DNA from 3 places in the Lysobacter sp. Soil_C_15 genome. Region 3 is predicted to be linked to each of the others. Evidence: riboswitches for the same ligand, from Rfam matches in the RefSeq annotation. Region 3 holds a riboswitch; each other region holds the start of a gene.
What was found. A riboswitch is a leader RNA that binds a small molecule or an ion and turns the genes downstream of it on or off. The one in region 3 is predicted to bind cobalamin.
Positions count from the first base shown of each region.

Region 1: linked by a shared signal. The riboswitch ahead of metE (5-methyltetrahydropteroyltriglutamate--homocysteine S-methyltransferase) and the one ahead of AC3A57_RS17575 (TonB-dependent receptor) in region 3 are both predicted to bind cobalamin.
Region 2: linked by a shared signal. The riboswitch ahead of AC3A57_RS11575 (cobaltochelatase subunit CobN) and the one ahead of AC3A57_RS17575 (TonB-dependent receptor) in region 3 are both predicted to bind cobalamin.

Region 1 is NZ_JBDGIR010000011.1:51,885-56,441, forward strand. Features, by position in the region: gene AC3A57_RS20515 (COG3904 family protein) at 1-610, opposite strand, end outside; cobalamin riboswitch at 939-1,192, shown strand; gene metE (5-methyltetrahydropteroyltriglutamate--homocysteine S-methyltransferase) at 1,382-3,661, shown strand.
Region 2 is NZ_JBDGIR010000004.1:260,397-264,953, forward strand. Features, by position in the region: gene AC3A57_RS11575 (cobaltochelatase subunit CobN) at 1-1,685, opposite strand, end outside; cobalamin riboswitch at 1,883-2,162, opposite strand; gene AC3A57_RS11580 (acyl-CoA thioesterase) at 2,552-3,046, opposite strand; gene AC3A57_RS11585 (NADPH-dependent FMN reductase) at 3,049-3,648, opposite strand; gene AC3A57_RS11590 (hypothetical protein) at 3,764-4,177, shown strand; gene AC3A57_RS11595 (hypothetical protein) at 4,174-4,557, shown strand, end outside.
Region 3 is NZ_JBDGIR010000008.1:10,813-15,369, reverse strand. Features, by position in the region: gene AC3A57_RS17585 (cobyrinic acid a,c-diamide synthase CobB) at 1-451, shown strand, start outside; gene cbiB (adenosylcobinamide-phosphate synthase CbiB) at 488-1,405, shown strand; cobalamin riboswitch at 1,546-1,693, shown strand; gene AC3A57_RS17575 (TonB-dependent receptor) at 1,925-4,060, shown strand; gene AC3A57_RS17570 (hypothetical protein) at 4,057-4,557, shown strand, end outside.

The DNA of each region.
Region 1 (4,557 bases), on a different contig from region 3:
GCCGGTGGATGCCGACCTTGCCCTCGGCCGAGCGGGTGTCGCCGGCGGCCAGCACCAGCACGCAGGCGCTGTGGCAGACCGCGCCCTCGCGCACCCAGATCGACCAGCCCGACTCGGCGATCGAATCGCCGGCGCGGATCGCCTCTTCGACGTGGCCGCCGCTGGAGTCGATGTCGAGGATCCGGGCCGGGATCTCCATCCGCGCGGCCATCGCCGCGACCCGCTGCACCAGGGCGGTGAAGCCGGCGCCGATCTTGCCTTCGTAGCGCACCCGCACCACCCCGGCCGACTGGCACGGCGCCAAGGCGTCGACCAGGCTGAAGAAATCCAGTCCGCTCAGCGGCTCGCCGTCGCCGTCGGCCAGGTAGTCGTAGCCGCAGCTGATCCGCGCCGTGCCGTTGTCGAGCTTGGCCGGCGGCCAATAGGTGCCGCGCAGGACCTCGGCGTCGCTCGGCGGCGCCGAGGCGGTCGCCGGCATCGCCCGCGCCGGATCGTTCTGGCTGCCCAGGGTCACGCTCTCGGCGCGGGCCGGAGCCGGCGCGGCGTCTTTGCCGCAGCCCGCCAGGCCCAGCAGACACAATCCCAGCGCAAGCGACCATCTGTAAAACATGTTCCACCCATCGAATTCGGGATCGCGGGCCGTCCCGGGCCCGCATCGCGCAGCGTCGCGACGCTGCCACGTTAGCCGCAGCCATTATCCGACTCAACGGCCTCGCGACGCCGCCGGCGGCCGCCTGTGCTGCGCGCTTCATCTTCGTCGCCGGCGCATGAACGCCAGCCGGCGAAATCCGCCCGGCGCGCCGGTCGCCGACGCCGGCGATGCGCAGCCGGCAGACCGGGCAAAGCGGCACGTCCCGCGCACGCGCCGATTGACTCCGTCGGCGGCGCTGCGTAACTTGGCACCGTTACGGTGAACATCGCTTCATAAAGATAAAGCGATGCGACACGCCGCCACCGGTCCGCCGGCGGCGGCCAGAGGGAATCCGGTGCGAATCCGGAGCTGCCCCGCAGCGGTATGGGAAACGAACGGGCCTTGGCACTGGGCGATCGCCTGGGAAGCGGCCTGAGTAGGAGACGCCGGAGGCGAGAAAAGAGCGGCCGGGAACGAGCGACTACTCGTTCCTCGTTTCTCCGCACTCGTTCCCGGCTTCAAGTCCCGAGCCCGAAGACCTGCCGCGACCGGAAGGTTCGCCTTCCGTCCGACTCCGGCCGTGCGCCGGTCGCGCGCCTCGCGGTGCCGGCCGCTGCGCGGATCCGGTTCGCCCGCGGGGGCGAAGGTCGACACCAGGGCAGACCGCAACCGGGCGCGCAACGCCGGGTCGGCGCCGCCGTGGTCTCCTTCGTTGCCCTGCGTCATGCCCACGCATCGCAGGTACTCATCATGATCAGCGTTACCCATCTCGGCTTCCCGCGCATCGGCGCGCGGCGCGAGCTCAAGCAGGCCCTGGAATCGTTCTGGAAAGGCGAGACCGCGGCCGACGCCCTGCACGCCAGCGCCGCCGCGCTGCGCGAGCGCCACTGGCGCCTGGCCAGCGCCGCCGGCGCCGACAGCGTGCCGTGCAACGACTTCTCCCTCTACGACCAGGCGCTCGACACGTCGGTGCTGTTCGACGCGATTCCGGCCAGCCATCGCGAGCTGTACGAACACGACCCGCTGGCCGGCTACTTCGCCCTCGCCCGCGGCGTGCAGGACGGCCGGCGCGATCTGCGCGCGCTGGAAATGACCAAGTGGTTCGACACCAACTACCACTACCTGGTGCCGCAGTTCGAGCCCGGCCAACGCTTCGCCCTGCGCGCCGACAAGCCGCTGGCCGAACTGGCCCAGGCCCAGGCCCTGGGGCTGCAGGCGCGGCCGGTGCTGCTGGGCCCGGTGACCTGGCTCAAGCTCGGCAAGCGCCGCGACGGCGGCGACCCGCGCGAACTGCTGGATGCCTTGTTGCCGGCGTATGCGCAGTTGCTCGAACGGCTCAAGGCCGCCGGCGCGCAATGGGTGCAGATCGACGAGCCGGCGCTGGTGCTCGACCTCGACGACGCCGACCGCGCCGCCTACCGCCGCGCCTACGCCGCGCTGGCCGAGGCCGACGCGCCGCAGCGCCTGCTGACCACCTACTTCGGCGGGCTCGGCGACAACGCCGCGCTGGCGGCGCAGTTGCCGGTGCAGGGCCTGCACCTGGACCTGGTGCGCGCGCCGCAGCAACTGGAAAGCCTGCTCGCCCTGCTGCCGGCCGAGCGCGCGCTGAGCCTGGGCGTGGTCGACGGCCGCAACATCTGGCGCGCCGATCTCGACGCCGCGTTGAGCCTGGCCCGCCGCGCCGGCGCGCGCGCGCAGTGGCTGGCGCCGTCGTGTTCGCTGCTGCACGTGCCGACCGATCTGGAACTGGAACGCAAGCTGCCCGGACCGCTGCGGCAGTGGATGGCCTATGCCAGGCAGAAGATCGAAGAGCTGCGCCTGCTCGCCGACGCCCTGGCCGGCGACGAGGGCGCGGCGCGCGAGCTGGCCGCGGCCGCCAGCGCGCGCGCCGCGCGCCTGGCCTCGCCGCTGCTGCGCAATCCGCAGGTGCGCCGGCGCCTGGCCGACGTGCGTCCGGAAATGAGCCGGCGCGCCTCGCCGTATCCGCGCCGGATCGCCTTGCAGCAAAAGCGCCTCGGGCTGCCGCCGTTCCCGACCACCACCATCGGCTCGTTCCCGCAGACCGCACAGGTGCGGCGCGCGCGCGCCGAACACAAGGCCGGGCGCCTGGACGACGCCGGCTATCGCCGCTTCCTGGAGCAGGAAACCCGCGACTGCCTGAAGGAACAGGAAGCGCTGGGCCTGGACCTGCTGGTGCATGGCGAGTTCGAGCGCAACGACATGGTCGAGTACTTCGGCGAGCGGCTCGACGGCTTCGCCTTCACCGCCCACGGCTGGGTGCAGAGCTACGGCTCGCGCTGCGTCAAACCGCCGGTGCTGTACGGCGACGTGGCGCGGCCCAAGCCGATGACGGTGCGCTGGACCCGCTACGCCCAGACCCAGACCGCGCGCCCGGTCAAGGGCATGCTGACCGGCCCGGTGACGATCCTGCAGTGGTCGTTCGTGCGCGACGACCAGCCGCGCGCCGACAGTTGCCGGCAGATCGCCCTGGCTCTGCGCGAGGAGGTGCAGGACCTGGACGCGGCCGGCATCGCCGCGATCCAGATCGACGAACCGGCGCTGCGCGAAGGCCTGCCCCTGCGCCGCGCCGACTGGCCGGCCTACCTGGCCTGGGCCGGCGACAGCTTCCGCCTCGCCGCCAGCGGGGTCAGCGACGCGACCCAGATCCACACCCACATGTGCTACGCCGAGTTCAACGACATCATCGAGGCGGTGGCCGCGCTGGACGCCGACGTGATCTCGATCGAGACCTCGCGCTCGCGGATGGAACTGCTAGACGCCTTCGCCCGCTACCGTTATCCCAACGGCATCGGCCCGGGCGTGTACGACATCCATTCGCCGCGGGTGCCGAGCGAGACGGAAATGCGCGAGTTGCTCGACAAGGCGCTGGAAGTGCTGGCGCCGGAGCAGTTGTGGGTGAATCCGGACTGCGGCTTGAAGACCCGCGGCTGGCCGGAAGTGCGCGCGGCGCTGCGGGCGATGGTGCAGGCCGCGCGCGGCCTGCGCGAATCGCTCGCCGCGCCGGCCTGAGCGACCCGCAAGCTTGCGCTTTTGCTTTTGCTTTTGCTTTTGAGCTTGGCGTCGCGACGGACTCGCCAGAACAAAAGCAGCCCCGGAGGGCGGCCCGCAGGGATGCGGGCCGTGCGCAGCCAGGCCATGGAGGGCCTGTGCGGAGCAGCCCCGCGCGAGCCTCGTTCCATAGTGGCTCTTGATCCGAAACAGGAATGGCGTTTTCTTTGGTTACTTTTTGACCGCCGGAAATCCCGTGGGACTTTGTCGCCTTGGACAAAGAAAGTGACCCGGCCGCTTGCGGACGGAAGCTTTGGCCTTTGGAGCTTTATAGCTTTTGAAGCCGCCGAACGACATACGCCGCGAGACTGCAACAGCGCGGTCGCGGCTTGTGACCGAAGGAAATCCCTGTGGGGCGTCGCTCCTACCCTTCGCGATGGTTTCGGGCTTCGATCGATGGCGGAGGCGTTGATTCCTCTGCGCGTCCCTTGGTCGCGGCTTACGCCGCTCCTACAGGGGGGGCAGGACAAAGACGCGGCGAACGGGAGAGGTGGCGGTCGCGGCTTGTGACCGAAGGAAATCCCTGTGGGGCGCCGCTCCTACCCTTCGCGATGGTTTCGGGCTTCGATCGATGGCGGAGGCGTTGATTCCTCTGCGCGTCCCTTGGTCGCGGCTTACGCCGCTCCTACAGGGGGTGCAGGACAAAGACGCGGCGAACGGGAGAGATGGCGGTCGCGGCTTGTGACCGAAGGAAATCCCTGTGGAGCGCCGCTCCTACCCCAGGCGCGATGGGATCGGGCTTCGATCGATGACGAAGGCGTTGATTCCTCTGCGCGTCCCGCGGACAAAGAAAAAGCCCCGCGAATGCGGGGCTCTTCCGGATCGCTGCCGGGCGCCGATGGCGCCGGCGTACGCCG
Region 2 (4,557 bases), on a different contig from region 3:
GGCGCGTCGGCGGCCGCGCCCTCGGCCTGGAGGCAGCGCAGATGCGCCTGGATCAGGCTGCGGAACTCGCTCAGCGCCGCGTCGCGCGCGGGGTGGTCGATGCCTTCGAGCAGATGCAGCAGTTCGCGCTCGGCGTCGCGCACCCGGCGCTCGCCGAGCTCGGTCTCGTGCCCGGCGCGCGCCAGCGCGACCTGGGCCTGCAGGCGCGCCAGCGGGCCGTCGCTGACCTCGCCCTGCACCGCTATCGGCAGGGTCGCGAACCAGCGCCGGTAATCCTCGCCCGACAGCGTGGTCGTCTGGCTCGCCATCGCCGCCAGTTCGCCGCCGTCCTCGGGCGTGTTGACGCCGGTCTGCATCATCCGGTCGAGCAGGGCCTCCGGCGTGGCCGGCAAGTCGTCGACGCGATAGCCGCCGGCGCGCATCGCCCGCAGCATGCCGTGCAGCGAGGCCGGCACGTCGAGATTGTCGGCGCCGATGTTCTGCCGGCCCGGCGGGTGGTTGTAGTAGATCAGGGCGATGCGCCGTTCGCTCGCCGGCTTGGCGCGCAGCGCGCGCCAGCGCTGGGCGCGCTCGACCAGGGCGCGGATCTCGCCGCCGAGCGGTTCGGGCCGTTGCAGGCGCACTCCGGTCAGGGGGTCGATGCGCGGCGCGCCGGCCGCGGCCAGCACCATCGGCTGGCTGCTGCCCTGCAGCTCCGACATCGCCACCCGGTACTGCACGCTGGAAGCCGGCAGGCCGTCGCCGGACAAGCGCCATTGCGCTTCGCTGCGGTCGAGCAGACGGATCGCCTTGAACACCGGCACGTCGAGCGCGGCGATCGCGCGGGTCGCCGCATCGCGGCCTTCGGCGGCGCCGACCACGAAGTCCTGCAGCACCACCAGCCCGGCCAGCGGCTGCGCGCCGAGCATCGCGCGCAGGTTCTGCACCGCCTGCAGCGAGGCCTCGCCCCAGCGCGCGTACAGGCCCAGGCAGGCCAGGCCCTGCGCCTGCGCCTGCGCGCACAGCGCGTCGCCGGTGGCGACGTCGGCGTTGTTGAGGTCCAGCACCGCCAGCAGCGGCCGGGTATCGGCGGCCGGCGCGGCGACCACCGCGCCGTTCTGGCGCAGCACCAGATCCGGCTGCGGCTGCGCCGCCGGCACCGCGCCGCCGTCGAGCAGGAAGGCATAGCTGCGCTGCAGATTGCGGCTGCCGCCCTCGCGCCACAGCGCGCGCAGGTCCAGCCATTCGCCGGCGAAGGCGTCGGCGCGGGCGCGCTGGACCAGTTCGGCGGGCGGCGTTTCGGCGCTGACGCGGATCAGTTCGGCGGCGCTGAACGCGCCCAGGCCGTGGCGCTCGCGATGGCTGGCCTGGGTCAGGCCGGCCTCGCCATGGAAAGCGTACAGGCGCTGCGGGCCGCGGCCGCGCTGGCGCAGCCAGGCCGCCGCTTCGCGCAGGCGCACGCCTTGCTCGCCGAACAACGCCACCGCGACGACGGCGTCGCTGGCGCCGACCAGCGCGCGCAGTTGCTCGCGGTCGAGCGCTTCGAGCTGTTGCGGCGTGCGCAGCACGATGCGGTCGTCGGGGCGGGTCGCCAGCAGTTCGCGCGCGGCCTCGGCCGCTTCCGGCGCGGCGCGCTCGGAGACCACGCCGAGCACGGTCTTGGCCGGCGCGGCGGCGGCGAACAGCAACAAGGCCGCCGCACCCAAGGCGCGCCACAGTCCTTCGAATCCGTGCCCACCAAACCCACGCTCACGGAACCCACGCCCGACAAAACCACGCGCAACACGCATCGACGGCCTCGCTCGCCGCACGCCCTGTGCGGAGCTGGTGAAGGAGGCGAACGAAACCGCGGAGGCAGGCCACGGACCCGGTGCACGGGCGCGCGACGCCGCCCTCCGCGACGTCCACCGCATACGCACCGGCCGGTCTCCGGGCTTGCGGGGGCCGGGACGAACCCGGCGCATCGGCGCCTTCCCGGAGCGGACGCTCCAGTGGCTGCGGCGGGCGCGCGGAACCGGCGCTGGATCGCGCCCCCGCGGCCGTCGCCGACGTGCCGATGCTTTAACCCGCCTACCGTTGCAGGGGCAGCGCCGGACTGGTCCGCGGCATCGCGGACGCACCGGCTTCCCGTTTAACCGCGTCGCCGGGAGGGCGAGGCGGCACCAGATGCAAAGCGCGCGCAATCTAGCACAGCGCGCCGGCGCGGGGCGGACGCGGGGGTATGGAGGCGGTCGGTGTGTCGGGCCGACGGAGATCGTGGCGGACGCTGAAAGCAAATCCCCCCGCGCTGCGGACATCGCTCAGCAACCCGCTTGCGCCGGGCGCTGGCCCCCTTTTTCAAAGGGGGCGATCGATGACGCGCTCGGTTCTCGGTTCTCGGTGGCTCGGTGGCTCGGTGGCTCGGTGGCTCGGTGGAATGCTTTTGCAGCTCCCCCTTTGGAAAAGGGTGAGAGCGTGCGCTTGCGAACCGCCAGGTTCGCGCACGATCGAACGCCAGCAGGCTGTGCCTGCTGGCCGGACGGGCCAGGGGGATTTGCTTTAGCGCCGGTCCACGGCGAACGCCGCTTCCCGATCAGCCCTCGTGCACGTAACGCTCGACCGTCGCCTCGATGCCCTTGCTGAGTTCCATGATCTTCAGCGCGTACTCGGCCAGGCGCTTGTCGTCCTCGGTCAGCGGGGTCCACGTCGGCACCGGGGTCGGCTTGCCGTCGGCGTCCATCGCCACGAACACGATCACGCAGTGGGTGCACAGGCGCTCTTCGGCCACGCCGTCGTCCAGGCCCGGGTCGCGCGCCTTCACGTCGACCGCGAAATGCATGCTGCTGGTGCCGGTGTGGATCAGCTTGGTGTGCACGGTGACCAGGTCGCTGATCCGGATCGGAGCGACGAAGCGGATCCCGCCGACCGCGACGGTGACGCTGTACTTGCCGCTCCAGCCGACCGCGGCCGCGTAACCGGCCTGGTCGATCCACTTCATGACCATGCCGCCGTGGACCTTGCCGCCGTAGTTGACGTCGGTCGGCTGGGCCAGGAAGCGCAGGTTCAATTCGCGTTGCTGCCCTTTCATGCTCAGCCCTCCCGCACGACCTTGATATGCCGCACCACCGCCGCGCCGACCCGCTGCACGGCCTCGCGCTGGCGTTGGTCGCTCAGTTGGCCGTAATCGGCGAGCTTGTCGCCGGCCTGGCCGACCGCGACCTGCTGCGGCACCACCAGCAGGCCGAGCTTGGCCAGCGCGTCGCGCAGCACCAGCAGCGAGCGCAGCCCGCCGAGCGGGCCCGGCGAGGCCGAGACGATGCCGGCGACCTTGTCGGCGAACAGGCTGGTGCCGGAGGCGCCGTCCGGCAGCGGCCGCGAGATCCAGTCCAGGGTGTTCTTGACCAGCGCCGGCATCGAACCGTTGTATTCCGGGGTGCTGATCAGCAGGCCGTCGTGCTCGGCCATCAGCGCCTGCAGCCGGCGCGCGTTGTCGGGCATGCCCTCGGCCTCGATGTCGCCGTCGTACACCGGCAGCGCATAGTCGCGCAGCTCGATCAGGGTCACCTGCGCGCCGGCGGCGCGCGCGCCTTCGGCCAGGACCGGGATCAGGCGGCGGTTGAAGGATCCCTGGCGCAGGCTGCCGGCGAAAGCCAGCAGGCGCGGGGCGGCGGACGGGATGGCGGCGGACATGGCGGGCTCCGTGGCGAAGCGGGGATTATGCGCGAGCCCTTCCGGCAGCGGGAGCTTGCGCGGCGACGACGGCGGCGCGATGCTCGCGGCCACCCACCCTGGGGAGGCGCGGACCATGGCACGTACGATCCTGGCGGTGCTCGTCGGCATGCTGGCGGCGATGGCGACGATGCAGCTGTTCGAATTCGGCTCGGCCCGCCTGCACCCGTTCGCGCCCGGCGCCGACCCGAACGACATGGCGGCCTGGGCCGCGCACGTGGCCGGCGCGCCGTTCGCGGCCTTGGCCCTGGTGGTCGCCGGCTGGACCGTCGGCGGCTACGCCGGCGGTCTGGTCGCGGCGCTGATCTCGCGCCGGCACCGGCGCGGCGCGGCGCTGACCGTCGGCGCGCTGATCGTCTGCGCAGTGATCGCGGTCAACGCGATGTTCGCCCACCCGCTGTGGATGCTGATCGCCGGCCTGCTGCTGCCCCTGCCGGCCAGCTGGCTCGGCGCCCGCACGATCGCGCGCCGCGCGAAGGAGACCGCATGAAGCAAGTGTTGTACGGATTCGGCGTGTTCGTCGCCGCGTTCGCCCTCGGCGCGGGCCTGGCCCGCTTTGGCGCGCCCGGCGACGACACCGCGATGTGGATCGGCGGCGGCATGCTCGCGGTCGGCCTGGTGGTCGGCTACAAGGCGTTGGAAGCGCTGGCGATGCTGATCGCGCCGTTCGTACTGGCGCGTATGGCGCTGCGCTGGGCCGCCACCGGCCGGCCGCTGCAACCCGCGCCCGAGCGCGGCGAACGCGGCCAATGGCTGGCGCGGCTGGTGTTCGTTCCGGTCTACGCCGTCTACGCCGCGCTGACCGGGACGATCGTCGGCGCTTTTCCCGGCGGCCACGGATTCTTTATCAACGGCCTGATCTACGGCGCC
Region 3 (4,557 bases):
CGCGGTGTGGCTGCCGGGCGGGTACCCGGAGCTGCATTTGCCGGCTTTGTCGGCGCGCACCGACCTGGGCGCGGAGCTGCGCGCGCGCCGCGACGCCGGCACGCCGATCCTGGCCGAATGCGGCGGCCTGCTGTACGCGCTGGACCGGCTCAGCGACCGCGACGGCGCCCAGGGCGAGATGGCCGGCCTGCTGCCGGGCCACGCGGCGTTGCAGCCGAAGCTGGCCGCACTGGGGCTGCAGTCGGTCGCGCTGCCCGAGGGCGAACTGCGCGGCCACACCTTCCATTACGCGCGCGCCGAAATCGCCGCCGCGCCGATCGCGCATTCGCACAACCCCAACGGCGGCCCCAGCCGCGAGGCGCTGTACCGCGACCGCCGGCTCAACGCCAGCTTCGTGCACTTCTATTTCCCTTCCAATCCCGACGCGGCGGTGCGTCTGTTCTTGCCATGAATGCCCTGCCATGAGCCTGCCGTCATGAGCGCCGCGTTGCTGGTGCTGACCCTGTTCGCCGGGGTGATGCTCGACGCCGCGCTCGGCGAACCGCGACGCGCGCATCCGCTGGTCGGTTTCGGCCGGCTGGCGCGGGCGATCGAAACCCAGGCGCACGCCGACGGGCGCCTGCGCGGCGTGCTGGCCTGGGCGCTGGCGGTGGTTCCCATCGTCGCGGCGACGGCTTACGTGCAACTGGCGCTGGCCGCGTGGTCGGCCTGGGCCCAGGTGCTGTTCGGCGCGGTCGCGCTGTATCTGTGCATCGGCTTGCGCAGCCTCGACGAACACGCGATACCGGTGGCCTGCGCCCTGCGCGACGGCGACCTGGAGGCGGCGCGGACCGCGGTGTCGCGCATCGTCAGCCGCGACACCGCCGCGCTGGATGCCGAGCGCGTGGCCGCGGCGGCGACCGAGTCGGTGCTGGAAAACGGCAACGACGCGGTGTTCGGCGCGCTGTTCTGGTTCGTCTTGCTCGGCCCGGCCGGCGCGGTCGGCTATCGCCTGGCCAATACCCTGGATGCGATGTGGGGCTATCGCACCCCGCGCTACGAACGCTTCGGCTGGGCCGCGGCGCGCATCGACGACGCGCTGAATTGGCTGCCGGCGCGGTTGACCGCGATCACCTATGCCGCGCTCGGCGACACCGCCGCGGCGTGGCGCTGCTGGCGCACGCAGGCGCCGCACTGGGACAGCCCCAACGCCGGCCCGGTGATGGCCGCAGGTGCCGGCGCCCTGCGTGTGCGCCTGGGCGGCGCCGCGCCGTATCACGGCGTGTGGGAAGCGCGGCCATCGCTGGGCGAAGGCGAGCCGCCGGATGCGGGCTCGGTCGAACGCGCGCAGCGCCTGGTCGGGCGCGGCGTGTTGCTGTGGCTGGCGGCGATCGCGTTCGGCGCATGGGCCTGGCGCGCGCTGTGACGCGCCGCGTCGGCCGCGCGGCGCGAGCTTCGCGCCATACTGCGCTGTGCAGTTGCGGCGCCTTGAGCGCTCGCCTAAGCTCGCGCCGTCCACAGGGTTCGCCGCGCAAGCCATCGCGCGGCATCGGCCGCAAGGCCGAAGGGAAGTCCGGTGACGCCGGCGCCGCGATGCGGCCCGGCCATTCCGGCGCAGCCCCCGCTGCTGTAAGCCTGACGAATCCGCCCACATGCCACTGGTCGTCGCGACCGGGAAGGCCGGCGGAGGAGGTCGAAGGCGAGCCAGAAGACCGACCCTGCGGCGATCAGTCGAACATGCGCTCCGGGGTGCGGGCGCGGGACTGGAGTCGAATCCCGATCGCGTCGCGTCCGGCCCCGGCCGCTGCGTACGCGTCCGGCCCCGGCCGCTGCGTACGCGCGCGGGCCGGGTTCGTGCGTGGACGCGTCGCGGCACAGCGGCGCGCCGGCGCCGGCCGCTCCGGATCTGCAGGCATCCCGTGCGCCAGCACCGGAGACCGCCCGCTTGTCCGTCCGAACTTCCCGCCGCGGTACCCGCCGCTTCAGCCGCCATGCTCCCGCGTTGCGCCGCCTCGGCCTGGCCCTGGCCGGTCTGGCGTTCGCGAAGGCCGCCTGCGCCGACGAATCCACCACCCTCGACGCGGTGCAGGTGCGCGCGCAGTCGCCGCTGGAGCGCGTCGCCGAGGCCGGCAGCCGGCTCGGCTTGAGCCTGCGCGAGTTGCCGGCCGCGGTCGAGATTCTCGACGGCGAAACATTGCGCGAGCGCGGCGACGATACCCCGCAACGCGCGCTGGCGCGCGCCGCCGGGGTGGTGCCGATGGGCGCGCCCGGCAACGGAAATTCTTCGTTGAGCCTGCGCGGCTTCTCCGGCCACGGTTCGGTGGCGCAGGTCTACGACGGCACTCGGGTGTTCGTCGCCTCCGGCACGCTGAGCTTTCCCGGCGACACCTGGCAGCTCGATCGGATCGAAGTGTTGCGCGGCCCGGCCTCGGTGCTGTTCGGCGACAGCAGCGTCGGCGGCGTGGTGCACTACGTGCCGCGCGCCCTGCAAAGCGCGCCGCGGCGCGAGGCGATGCTGGCGGTGTCGAGCTGGGACGGCTACCGCTTCGGCCTCGGCGCGGGACAGGGCGTGGGCGAGCGCGTGCGCTGGCGCGCCGACCTGACCGGCGCCGGCGGCAACGGCGAGATCGACCGCGCCGGCTACGAACGCTACGGCTTCTCCGGCGCCCTGGCCTGGGACCTGAGCCCGCGCCTGACCGCGACGCTGAAGTACGACGCCGGCCGCCGCCACGATCCGCGCTACTTCGGCACGCCGCTGGCCGACGGCCGTCTCGACCGTCGCCTGCGCGAGCGCAACTACGACGTCGCCGACAGCCATATCCGCTACGACGATGGCCTGACGCGGTTGCGCTTGGACTACGCCCTCGGCGACCGCGCCCAACTGGTCGCCGAGACCTATCGCGTGGCGATCGACCGGCGCTGGCGCAATGCCGAAAGCTACGCCTTCGATCCGCGCAAGAACCTGGTCGTGCGCAGCGACTTCATCGAAATCGGCCACGACCAGGAGCAATGGGGCCAGCGTTTCGACCTGCTCGTCGCGGGCGAGCTGTGGGGGCGCGCGCAGCGCCTGAACCTGGGCGTGGAAGGCGCTCGGGTGCGATTCACCCACAGCAACAACGGTCCCTACGGCGGCCGCGACACGGTGCCGGCGTTCGATTTCGTCCCGGGCGGCTTCGTCAACCTCGCCGGAACGCAGCCGCGTTTCGGCACCATCACCCGCCAGCGCGCGCTGTACCTGGAACACAGCATCGAGCTGTGGCCGCGCTGGACCCTGGTCGGCGGCCTGCGCCGCGAGCGCATCGAGCTGCAGCGCAAGGAGCTGCCGACCGGTACCGGCTTCGGCGCGCGGTTCGACTTCACCGCCTGGCGCCTGGGCGCGGTGTTCGCGCTCGACCAGCGCACCTCGCTGTACGCGCAGACCAGCAAGGGCATCGATCCGATTTCCGGCCTGGTGACCCTGCCGCTGGCGCAGAAGGACTGGTCGCTGACCCCGGCGCGGCAGGTCGAGCTGGGCCTGAAGCAGAGTTTCGCCGGCGGCCGCGGCGACTGGACGCTGGCCGCGTACCGGATCGAGAAGCGCAACCTGCTCAGCCGCGACGAAGCGGACCCGAACCGGGTCCAGCAGATCGGCCAGCGCAGCTCGCGCGGGCTGGAGCTCGGCCTGGGCTATGCCTTGTCGCCGCGCTGGCGGATCGACGCCAATGCCGCGGTGCTGGACGCGCGGTTCGACGATTTCAGCGAGGTCGTCGCCGGCGGTCTGGTCTCGCGCGACGGCCGGACTCCGGCGAACACCCCGGAGCGGATATTCAACCTGTGGCTGGGCTTCGATCCGGTCGAGGCGTGGAGCGCCTCGCTGGGCCTGCGCCGGGTCGGACATCGCTACAACGACAACGCCAACAGCTCGCGCATCGACGGCTATACCGTCGCCGACGCGCAGCTGTCCTGGCGTCCGCGCGTCGGCAGTCGATTGACTTTGCGTGCGCGCAACCTCGGCGACGCGCTGTACGTCGGCTCCGGCCGCTCGCAGGCCCTGCTCGGCCCGGGACGCGAGTTCGAGCTGGAATGGGCGCAGCGTTTTTGAACGCATTCAAGCGCCAGTTGCAGTGGTGGCATCGCTGGCTGGGCGTGTTCCTGGCGCTGCCGGTGTTGCTGTGGTTCGCGTCCGGCGCGGTGTTGCTGTTCGTGCCGTTCCCGCGCCTGAGCGAAGCCGAGGCGCGGGCCGGGCGTGCGGAGCTGGCGTTGGCGACGGTGCGCATCGATGCGCGACAGGCGGCGCAGGCGGCCGGGCTGGACGGCCCGCCGCAGCGCGCGCGGCTGGGCATGCTCGGCGCACGGCCGGTATGGCGGCTGCGCGATCGCGACGAGCGCTGGCACCTGGTCGGCGCCGACGACGGCCGCGTGCTGCCCGCGCTCGACGCCTCGGCCGCGGCGGCGGTGGCGCGCGATTTCCAGCGCCGGCGCGGCGAGGCGGCCGCGACGCCGCGTTACCTCGGCCGGTTGGAGCGCGATCAGTGGACCCTCAACGGCCTGTCCGGCCTGCGTCCGCCCTTGCACAAGCTGCGTTTCGCCGATGCGCGG